3 regions of the Streptomyces sp. NPDC093252 genome follow, and region 2 is predicted to be linked to each of the others. Evidence: riboswitches for the same ligand, from Rfam matches in the RefSeq annotation. Region 2 holds a riboswitch; each other region holds the start of a gene.
What was found. A riboswitch is a leader RNA that binds a small molecule or an ion and turns the genes downstream of it on or off. The one in region 2 is predicted to bind thiamine pyrophosphate.

Region 1: another riboswitch for thiamine pyrophosphate. It lies ahead of AB0O01_RS23435 (thiamine ABC transporter substrate-binding protein); the one in region 2 lies ahead of thiO (glycine oxidase ThiO).
Region 3: another riboswitch for thiamine pyrophosphate. It lies ahead of thiC (phosphomethylpyrimidine synthase ThiC); the one in region 2 lies ahead of thiO (glycine oxidase ThiO).

What each region holds. Positions count from the first base shown of each region.
Region 1 covers NZ_JBFBEM010000011.1:122,005-125,248, forward strand. Annotated here, with positions in the region: gene AB0O01_RS23430 (iron ABC transporter permease) at 1-216, opposite strand, end outside; gene AB0O01_RS23435 (thiamine ABC transporter substrate-binding protein) at 192-1,289, opposite strand; TPP riboswitch at 1,389-1,509, opposite strand; gene rlmN (23S rRNA (adenine(2503)-C(2))-methyltransferase RlmN) at 1,547-2,653, opposite strand; gene AB0O01_RS23445 (hypothetical protein) at 2,732-3,244, opposite strand, start outside.
Region 2 covers NZ_JBFBEM010000006.1:82,962-86,205, reverse strand. Annotated here, with positions in the region: gene AB0O01_RS14390 (FAD-dependent oxidoreductase) at 1-1,132, opposite strand, end outside; gene AB0O01_RS14385 (hypothetical protein) at 1,295-1,648, opposite strand; TPP riboswitch at 1,701-1,812, shown strand; gene thiO (glycine oxidase ThiO) at 1,810-3,003, shown strand; gene thiS (sulfur carrier protein ThiS) at 3,036-3,244, shown strand, end outside.
Region 3 covers NZ_JBFBEM010000014.1:41,021-44,264, forward strand. Annotated here, with positions in the region: gene AB0O01_RS27175 (YibE/F family protein) at 1-1,055, opposite strand, end outside; gene AB0O01_RS27180 (hypothetical protein) at 954-1,301, shown strand; TPP riboswitch at 1,784-1,973, shown strand; gene thiC (phosphomethylpyrimidine synthase ThiC) at 1,966-3,244, shown strand, end outside.

The sequences.
Region 1 (3,244 bases), on a different contig from region 2:
CCAGAGCACCTGCCGGACGCCGGACTCCCCCAGCACCTCCCAGACCCGCCCCGCCTGCCAGACCCCGTCGACCCGCAGCCCCCGGGTGAGGATCGCGGCGACGGGATAGGCGAAGAAGACCCCGAAGAACCCGGCGGGCACGACCAGCAGCGCGAGCCGGACCAGCCCCCGCCGGGCCCTCGGGGAGCGCGCTACTTCAGTACCAGCGACGTCCATGCCTTGACCCAGTCGTCCCGGTGGTCGGCGATCTTCGCCGCGTCCATGGTCTCGGGGTCGGCGATCCGCGGCCCGTACCGGCTGAACACCTCGGGCACCTGGGCGCCCTCGACCACCGGGTACACGAACATGTTCAGCGGCATGTCCTGCTGGAACTCCTTGCCGATCAGGAAGTCCAGCAGCGCCTTGCCGCCCTCGGCGTTCTCCGCGTTGCTCAGCAGCCCCGCGTACTCGATCTGCCGGAAGCAGGTGCCGTCGGCGACCCCGGTCGGCGCGTCCTTGGGCTGCGGATCCGCGTACACCACCTCGACGGGCGGCGAGGAGGCGTACGACACCACCAGCGGCCGGTCACCGCCCGCCGCCCTGCCACCGGCCGAGCCGGAGAACTCCTGGTTGTAGGCGGTCTCCCAACTGTCGACGACCTTGACGCCGTTGTCCGTGAGCTTCTGCCAGTACCCCTGCCAGCCGTCGTCGCCGTACTTCGCCGCCGTGCCGAGCAGGAAGCCGAGGCCGGGCGAGGAGGTGGAGGCGTTCTCGGTGACCAGCAGGTCCTTGTACTGCGGCTTCACCAGATCGTCGAAGGTGCGGGGCGGGTCGAGATCGCGCTCGGCGAAGTACGCCTTGTCGTAGTTGACGCAGATGTCGCCGGTGTCGACGGGCGTGACCCGGTTTCCGGTGGCGTCGGCGCGGAAGGCGGGCTCGACCGTGTCGGCGCCCTTGGCCTCGTACGGCTGGAAGAGGCCGTTGTCCAGGGCGCGGGAGAGCAGGGTGTTGTCGACGCCGAAGAAGACATCGCCCTGCGGGTTGTCCTTGGTGAGGATCGCCTTGTTGACCGCCGTACCGGCGTCCCCGTCCTCCAGGACCTTGACCGTGTACCCGGACCGCTCCCGGAAGTCGGCGAGGACCTCCTTGGACACGGCCCAGGAGTCATGGCTGATCAGCGTGACGGTCTTCGATCCGCCGCCCGATGCCGACCCGGCATCGGAGCCGGACGCCCCCGAACCGCAGGCGGCCAGCGTGACCATCCCGAGCCCGGCGCCGACCGCGGCCACCGTTCTGACCCTGCTGCTCATCTGACGAGTGATGCTCACTGAATGTCCTCCTGGGTGACCAGGAAGAGACGCGGCCCCGCCCGGGACCGACGAGACGGGTTCCCGGGCAGGGCGCAACAGCATGAGTGACGACCGATCTCCCTACCCAGAATGACCTGGGCGAGGTTCAGAGGGTCTGCGGCCCACCGTGTCCTGACGGCTGCCGCACTCTCAGCGCTGTGGCGCTCCCCTGCCGGATTACGAGTATGAAGATATGTACGGATGTACGACGTCAGACTCTACCGCTCGGTGGCCGCGAGCTGACCGCACGCCCCGTCGATCTCCTGCCCCCGGGTGTCCCGGACAGTCACCGGCACCCCATGGGCGGCGATGGCCTCCACGAACGCCTTCTCGTCCTCGGGCCGGGAGGCGGTCCACTTGGACCCCGGTGTCGGGTTCAGCGGGATCAGGTTCACATGCACGGGCCGCCCCTTGAGCAGCCGCCCGAGCCGGTCGCCCCGCCACGCCTGGTCGTTGATGTCCCGGATCAGCGCGTACTCGATGGACAGCCGCCGCCCGGACCGCTCCGCGTATCCGAACCCGGCGTCGAGCACCTCGCGGACCTTCCAGCGGGTGTTCACCGGCACCAGGGTGTCGCGCAGCTCGTCGTCGGGCGCGTGCAGCGAGATGGCCAGACGGCACTTGAAGCCCTCGTCGGCGAACCGGTGGATGGCGGGCACCAGCCCGACCGTCGACACGGTGATCCCGCGCTGGGACAGCCCCACACCGTCCGGCGCCGGATCGGTCAGCGCCCGGATGGCCCCGACGACCCGCCGGTAGTTGGCGAGCGGCTCGCCCATGCCCATGAAGACGATGTTGGACAGCCGCGCGGGCCCGCCCGGCACATCCCCGTCCCGCAGCGCCCGCATGCCGTCGACGATCTGGTGCACGATCTCGGCGGTCGACAGGTTCCGGTCCAGCCCGGCCTGTCCGGTGGCGCAGAACGGGCAGTTCATCCCGCATCCGGCCTGCGAGCTGATGCACATGGTGACCCGGTCCGGGTACCGCATCAGCACCGACTCCACCAGCGTCCCGTCGAACAGCCGCCACAGGGTCTTGCGGGTCGTCCCCTCGTCCGTCGACAGATGCCGGACGACGGTCATCAGCTCCGGCAGCAGCGCCTCGCGCAGCCGCTCACGGGACCCGGCGGGGATGTCCGTCCACTGCTCGGGCTCGTGCGCGTACCGCGCGAAGTAGTGCTGCGAGAGCTGCTTGGCGCGAAAGGGCTTCTCCCCGATCTGCGCCACCGCCTCCTTGCGCTCGGCGGGCGAGAGATCGGCGAGATGCCGCGGCGGCTTCTTGGCTCCGCGCGGCGCGACAAAGGTGAGTTCTCCGGGCTTAGGCATGGCCCTACCAGTGTCGCAGACTCCCGGGCCGCCCCAGGCGGCCTGTGGATAACTCCGGCCGGGCGGTATCGCCGCAGGTCAGGAGGGTGCCTGGGCGATCTCGTCGCGCAGGGCCGCGAGATCGCGTTCGAGGCGGCGGTAGTGGTCGGTTACGGTCTCGTCCGCCGTCGGCCGGACCCGGCCCCGCTCCAGGGCCGTGAGGCGGTCGCCGAGGGTGGCGAGGGCGACCTGGCGGACATGCCAGCCGGGGGTGCCGCGGGTCGCCGCCAGCTCGTCCTCGGCGGCCCGGTGCGCGGGGTGGATCCGGGCCCGCAGCGGCGCCAGGTCCGCCCGGGTCCGCGTCAGCCCCTCGCGCAGCGCGATCACCGCCTCGGCGGCGCCGACCACCCGGTCGCCGATGTCCGGCATGGTCTCCACGAAGTCGACCAGTTCCTCCATCAGGGGGATGAGTGTGGCCCGGTCCTCGAAGCCCTTGCCGACGACCCGGACCCGGACGCCCGTGTACTGCGCGGACACCTCGTCCAGCAGGGTGAGGGCCTCGTCGCCCGCCGCCAGATCGTCCTGGGCCGGTTCGGCCGGCAGTCCGTCGTC
Region 2 (3,244 bases):
TGAGCAGGGCGGGATCCATCGTGGCGCCCGCCTCGATCAGCCGCCGCCCCTGGGCCAGATCCCTCGGGCGGCCCACCGCCAGCAGGGCGACGAGCCGCCCCTCGCGCAGCCAGCAGACGGACCAGGCGGGGCCCTCGGGGTCACCGCGCCAGACGGTGCCGTCGGCCCCGGCGTGGTGCCCGGCGTACTGCACGAAGCGGCCGAACTGCTCGGACCAGAAGTACGGCACCGGGTCGTAGACGACGTCGGTGTGCCCGTCCTCCACGATGTTCGCGGCGACCGTGCGGGGCCCCTGGAGGGCGTTGTCCCAGTGGTGGACGAGGAGGCGCTCGCCGTAGCGGGCGGAAGGGAAGGACGCGCAGTCGCCGACCGCGTAGACATCGGGGGCACCGGCGCGCAGGCGGGCGTCGGCGACCACCTCGCCGTGGGCGCCCAGCTCGATGCCGGAGCCGGTCAGCCAGGCGGTGGCGGGCCGGGCGCCGATGCCGACGACGACCGCGCCGGCCGGGATCCGCGTGCCGTCGTCCAGGACGACCGCGCCGGGCTCGATCCGGGCCACGCGCGCGTGGGTGCGCAGATCGGCGCCGCTGTCGGCGTACCAGCGGATCATGGGTGCGGCGACCTCGGCGGGCAGGGCGCCGGCGAGGGGCCGGTCGGCGGCCTCCACGACGGTGACCGCGCAGCCCGCCTCGCGCGCGGCGGTGGCGAACTCGGCGCCGATCCAGCCCGCGCCGACGACCACGATGTCGTGCTGGCGGGCGAGCACCGGGCGCAGCCGGGCGGCGTCGTCCAGGGTGCGCAGCAGATGCACCCCGGGCACGCCCCCGGTGCCGGGCAGGAGGATCGGTTCGGCGCCGGTGGCCAGCACCAGGACGTCGTACGGGACGGGTCCCCGGGTGGTGTCCAGTTCGTGGTCGGCGGGGCGGACGCCGGTCGCCTCGTGGCCGAGGCGCAGTTCGATGCCGAGGGAGGCGAAGTCGATGTCGAAGGCGGAGTCCTCGGCCTTGCCGAGCAGGACGGCCTTGGACAGCGGGGGACGGTCGTAGGGCTGATGGGGTTCGGCGCCGATCAGGGTCACGGTCCCGGTGAAGCCCTGTTCGCGCAGGGCCACCGCGGTCTGCACCCCGGCCATTCCGGCGCCCACCACGACCACGCGCCGGGCCGGGCCGGTCGCCGCCGTCCGCTCTCTGTCCACGTCCACGTCCACTTCCACGTCCACGCTCACCCGATCACCTTAAGCATCTGACGATGCGTCAGCCGGGTCCGTCCGCCTGACGTCCCGCACAGGGTGCCCCTACCCCCGTTCGGCGTCGGCGATCTCCTCGACCAGACTCGTCCCGCTGCCCTCCTGGGACTCCCACTCCCAGGTCTCGGTCAGCCGCAGCCGCCCGTCCGGCAGCTCGCCGATCCGTGACACACAGTGACCGGAGGAGGTCGTTCCGTCCGTCTTGAGCTGGACGTAGCGGAAGTCGAGCCGGTCCCCCGCGCGCGTGCCGACCAGGAACCCGCGGACCACGTCCCCGCCCGCGTACTCGGCCCAGATCTCGCCGCTCCTCTCGTGGTAGGCGAAGCGGGTGCGGGTGCCCACCTGACCTGGGGCCTGATCGGCGACCGGGGCGAGGACGGCACCGTCCAGCGAGCGGGGCATCGGCACGGGCTCCCTTACAGAGGCGTGGTGGCACGGGCTAGGCTGCCCAACGTAGAGCACTCGCGGGAGCCCGGACGCACCGGGCTGAGAGGGAGGCTGGCGGCCTCCGACCGTACGAACCTGATCCGGGTCATGCCGGCGAAGGGAGGGGCCGAACGCCCATGCCGTCCGACACCCACGCACACTCAGGCACCCGTTCACCGGCGTCCGACGTCCTGGTCGTCGGCGGGGGCATCATCGGGCTGGTCACCGCCTGGCGGGCCGCGCAGCGCGGGCTGACCGCGGCCGTGCTGGACCCCGCGCCCGGCGGCGGGGCCGCCCAGGTGGCGGCCGGGATGCTGGCCGCCGTCACGGAACTGCACCACGGCGAGCAGACCCTGCTCGGCCTCAATCTGGTCTCCGCCGGCCGCTATCCCGCCTTCGTGGCCGAGCTGACCGACCTCACCGGCCGGGACCTCGGCTACCGCCGCTGCGGCACCCTGGCCGTGGCCCTGGACGCCGACGACCGGGCGCAACTGCGCGAACTGCACGCCCTCCAGCGGCGGTCCGGTCTGGAGTCCGAGTGGCTCTCCGGGCGGGACTGCCGCCGGCTGGAGCCGATGCTGGCACCCGGGGTGCGCGGCGGGCTGCGGGTCGACGGGGACCACCAGATCGACCCGAGACGGCTCACGGCGGCCCTTGTGACGGCCTGTGAGCGGGCCGGGGTGGTCTTCCACCGGGACCGGGCCGAACGGCTGACGGTGGCCCGGGACCGCGCCACCGGGGTCGTCACCCGCGCGGGCGCGGAGCTGGCCGCCGGGCAGGTGGTGCTGGCCGCCGGGAGCCTGAGCGGACGCCTCGCGGGCGTCCCGGACGCCGTACGGCCCCCCGTGCGCCCGGTGAAGGGACAGGTGCTGCGGCTGACCGTGCCCCGCTCGTACGCGCCCTTCCTGAGCCGTACCGTGCGCGCGGTGGTGCGCGGCGGCAGCGTCTATCTGGTGCCGCGCGAGAACGGCGAACTGGTCGTCGGCGCCACCAGCGAGGAGCAGGGCTGGGACACCACGGTCACCGCGGGCGGGGTGTACGAGCTGCTGCGCGACGCCCATGAGCTGATCCCGGGCGTCACCGAACTGCCGCTGACCGAGACCCGCGCGGGACTGCGCCCCGGCTCCCCGGACAACGCCCCGCTGCTCGGCCCGACCGACCTGCCCGGACTGCTGCTGGCGACCGGGCACTACCGCAACGGCGTCCTGCTCACCCCGGTCACCGGCGACGCCCTGGCGCACGCCCTCGTCACCGGTGAACTCCCCGGCGAGGCCCGCCCCTTCACCCCCCGGCGGTTCACCGCCGCAGCCCTCACGGAGCAGCCCGCATGAGCCAGATGAGTCCCATGAGCCCCATTTATCCGATGAGCCCTACGGAACCGGCCGCCACCTATACGCCCGCTCCCGTCACCGTCACCGGCTCCGTCACCGTCTCCGTCAACGGCGAGCCCCGTACGATCGCCCCCGGCACGGCGCTGGACGCGCTGGTGCGGACGCTCACCGCGGCGCCCTTCGGGGTGGCCGCCGCCCTCAACGAGACCGTCGTCCCGCGCGGGCAGTGGGCCGCGACCGC
Region 3 (3,244 bases), on a different contig from region 2:
CCCATCGTGGGATTGGCCTCGTGGAGTTCCCAGACGGCGGAGGTCTGGGTGACCGTCACATCGTCGAGCACACCCAGTGAACCGATGATGATGCCGGCCAGCAGCAGACCGCTCATGTCGATCGTCGGATAGAGGCCGTGGATGAGACCGGTGTTGTCGTCCGTGTTGCCGGTCAGCGCCGCCCAGTCGATGAACAGCGAACCGAGCACCCCGATCAGCAGCAGCGAGATCAGGGTGCCGAGCACCGCGACCGAGGTTCTCGCGGACAGCCCATGGCACAGATACAGCGCGATGAGCATGATCGCGCTCGCCCCGACCACGGCGACGACCAGCGGATTCGATCCCTGGAGGATGGCGGGCAGGATGAAGAAGTTGAGAATCAGGAAGCTGATGGTCAGCGCGACCAGCGCCATCACACCGCGCAGCCGTCCGACGAGCACCACGGCCAGCGCGAAGATCCCGGCGAGCACGGCCATCGGGACCCGCCGGTTGATGTCCGCCACCGAATACTGGAGATCCTCGGGCGCGGACGGCTCGTAGGCGACCACGACCTTCTGGTCCTGCTCCAACTGACGTGACTGGTCGGGCTGGACGATCTCGGTGAACGTACGGCCCTTGTCATCGCCGGTGTCGACCCGGATTGTCGCCCGCTTGCAGGTGCCGTTCGCCTGCTGCACGGCGGAGGAGCCCTCGGCGGTGGAGGTGTCGCCGGTCGGGGTGCCGCCGGAGCCGTTCACCGTGGCGCAGTCGACCTGTTCGACCTGGGTGACCGTGGCCTCCTGGGTCTGCCGGTCGAACCCGACCCCGGTCCGCTCGTGCGCCGGGGCCCCCCCGGGCCACAGCACCGCGAGCCCGACCAGCACCGCCACACCGAACGGTACGAGGATGGCGGCGATGATCTTCCGCAGATGGGCGGAGACGGGGGTTGCGGGGCCGTGACTGTGGGAGTGACCGTGCCCACCGCCGGACCCACCACCGCCACCGGGTCCGCTCCCGCCACCGGGTTCGCCGCCGCTGCCGTGACCGGACCCGTCACCGTGACCGTGACTGTGCAGGTCACCCCGACGACCGTCGTCTCCGTGACCTGGACCATGAGTGTGACGGTGGCCGTGACCGTGATGGTGATCGCCGCCATGACCGCCGTACCCGTCATCGGCACCCTGCCCGGCACCGGGGTTCGGCCCGTAGGAGCCCTGGGCAGGCCCCGACCCGAAGCCCTGCCCCTGGGGCCCGGCGAAATCCTGCGGCCGGGGCGGAGGCCCACCGAACTGGGGAACATGCCCACCGGGCTGAGGCACTGACCCACCCGGCCGGGGCACTTGCCCACTAGGCCGGGGCACTTGCCCGCCGGGCCGCGGCACTTGCCCGCCGGGACCCCGCCCGCCCGCATCAGACCCGTTCTCCTGATCCCGCGCCCCAAGCCGACGCACGGAACCAGTCTCGTAATCCGGCCCGGAACCCACCTCAGGCCCCGCCCCCGGCACCATCCCAGGCCCCGCCCCCGGCACCATCCCGGTCGCCGCCCCAGGTACCGCACCCGGCACGACCCCGGCCCCACCCCCAGACCCCTCGCCGGACGCAGGCCCGGCCAAGGGCCCGGACGGACCAGTCAACCCGGACAACCCAGACAGCCCAGCCAGCCCCGACGGCCCGGAGGGAGGACCTTGTGGGGGCCCGGACGGAGGGACGAGAGGATCCTGCGGTGTGGTCACCGACCGATCATCGCAAGAACGACAGGGGCCCTCTGTTCACCGCGCCCGAATTGACGCTAGCGTGGGGGCACCTTTGTACACGCGGGAGCTCGGAGCACCGGGCTGAGAGGGCGCTGACCTTCGTCTTCGCGATGTTTCACGTGGAACATCAGCCACCACGAGTGATGAATCCCATGGAACGCCGACAGACGGACACCGCTGCGTCGACCGCTGAACCTGTTACCGGGTAATGCCGGCGTAGGGAGTAGGTCTCATGACCATCAAGGACACACGCACGCCTTCCTCCACCCAGGACCCCGGCTCCGGCGGGGCGTCCGGCGCGGAGGCCGGGAAGTCCATCGGCTGGCACAAGGCGTACGTCGAGGGCACCCGCCCCGACCTGCGGGTACCGGTCCGCCAGGTGCACCTCACCAACGGGCGGTCGGTCACGCTGTACGACACATCGGGCCCGTACACCGATCCGCTCGCCGAGACCGATGTCCGCAGGGGACTGGCCCCGCTGCGGGAGAACTGGATCATCGCCCGCGGGGACACCGAGGAGTACGCGGGCCGTCCCGTCCGCCCCGAGGACGACGGCGTCAAGCACACCTCGCCGCGCGGCGGGCTGCGCAATCTGGACGCCGTCTTCCCCGGCCGCGCCCGTCAGCCGCGCCGCAGCCGTGACGGCGCCGCGGTGACCCAACTCGCCTATGCCCGCCGGGGCGAGATCACTCCCGAGATGGAGTTCGTGGCGATCCGGGAGAACGTCGCACCCGAGGTGGTCCGCGAGGAGATCGCGGCGGGCCGGGCCGTGCTGCCCGCCAACGTCAATCACCCGGAGATCGAGCCGATGATCATCGGCAAACGGTTCCTGGTGAAGGTCAACGCCAACATCGGCAACTCGGCGGTGACCTCCTCCATCGAGGAGGAGGTGGAGAAGATGACCTGGGCGACCCGCTGGGGCGCCGACACGGTCATGGACCTGTCCACCGGCCGCAATATCCACACCACCCGCGAATGGGTGCTGCGCAACTCCCCCGTCCCCATCGGCACCGTCCCGCTCTACCAGGCCCTGGAGAAGGTCGACGGCCGGGCCGAGGAGCTGACCTGGGAGGTCTACAAGGACACGGTGATCGAACAGGCCGAGCAGGGCGTGGACTACATGACCGTCCACGCGGGCGTCCGGCTGCCGTACGTACCGCTCACCGCGAACCGCAAGACCGGGATCGTCTCGCGCGGCGGCTCGATCATGGCCGCCTGGTGCCTGGCCCACCACAAGGAATCGTTTCTCTACGAGAACTTCGAGGAACTCTGCGAGATCCTCGCCGCCTACGACATCACCTACTCCCTCGGTGACGGGCTGCGGCCGGGCTCCATCGCGGACGCCAACGACGAGGCACAGTTCGCGGAGTTGCGCACACTCGGGGAACTCAACCGGATCGCGAAGCGTTTCCATGTACAGACGATGATCGAAGGCCCGGGACATGTCCCGATGCACAAGATCAAGGAGAACATCGACCTTCAGCAGGAGATCTGCGATGAAGCTCCGTTCT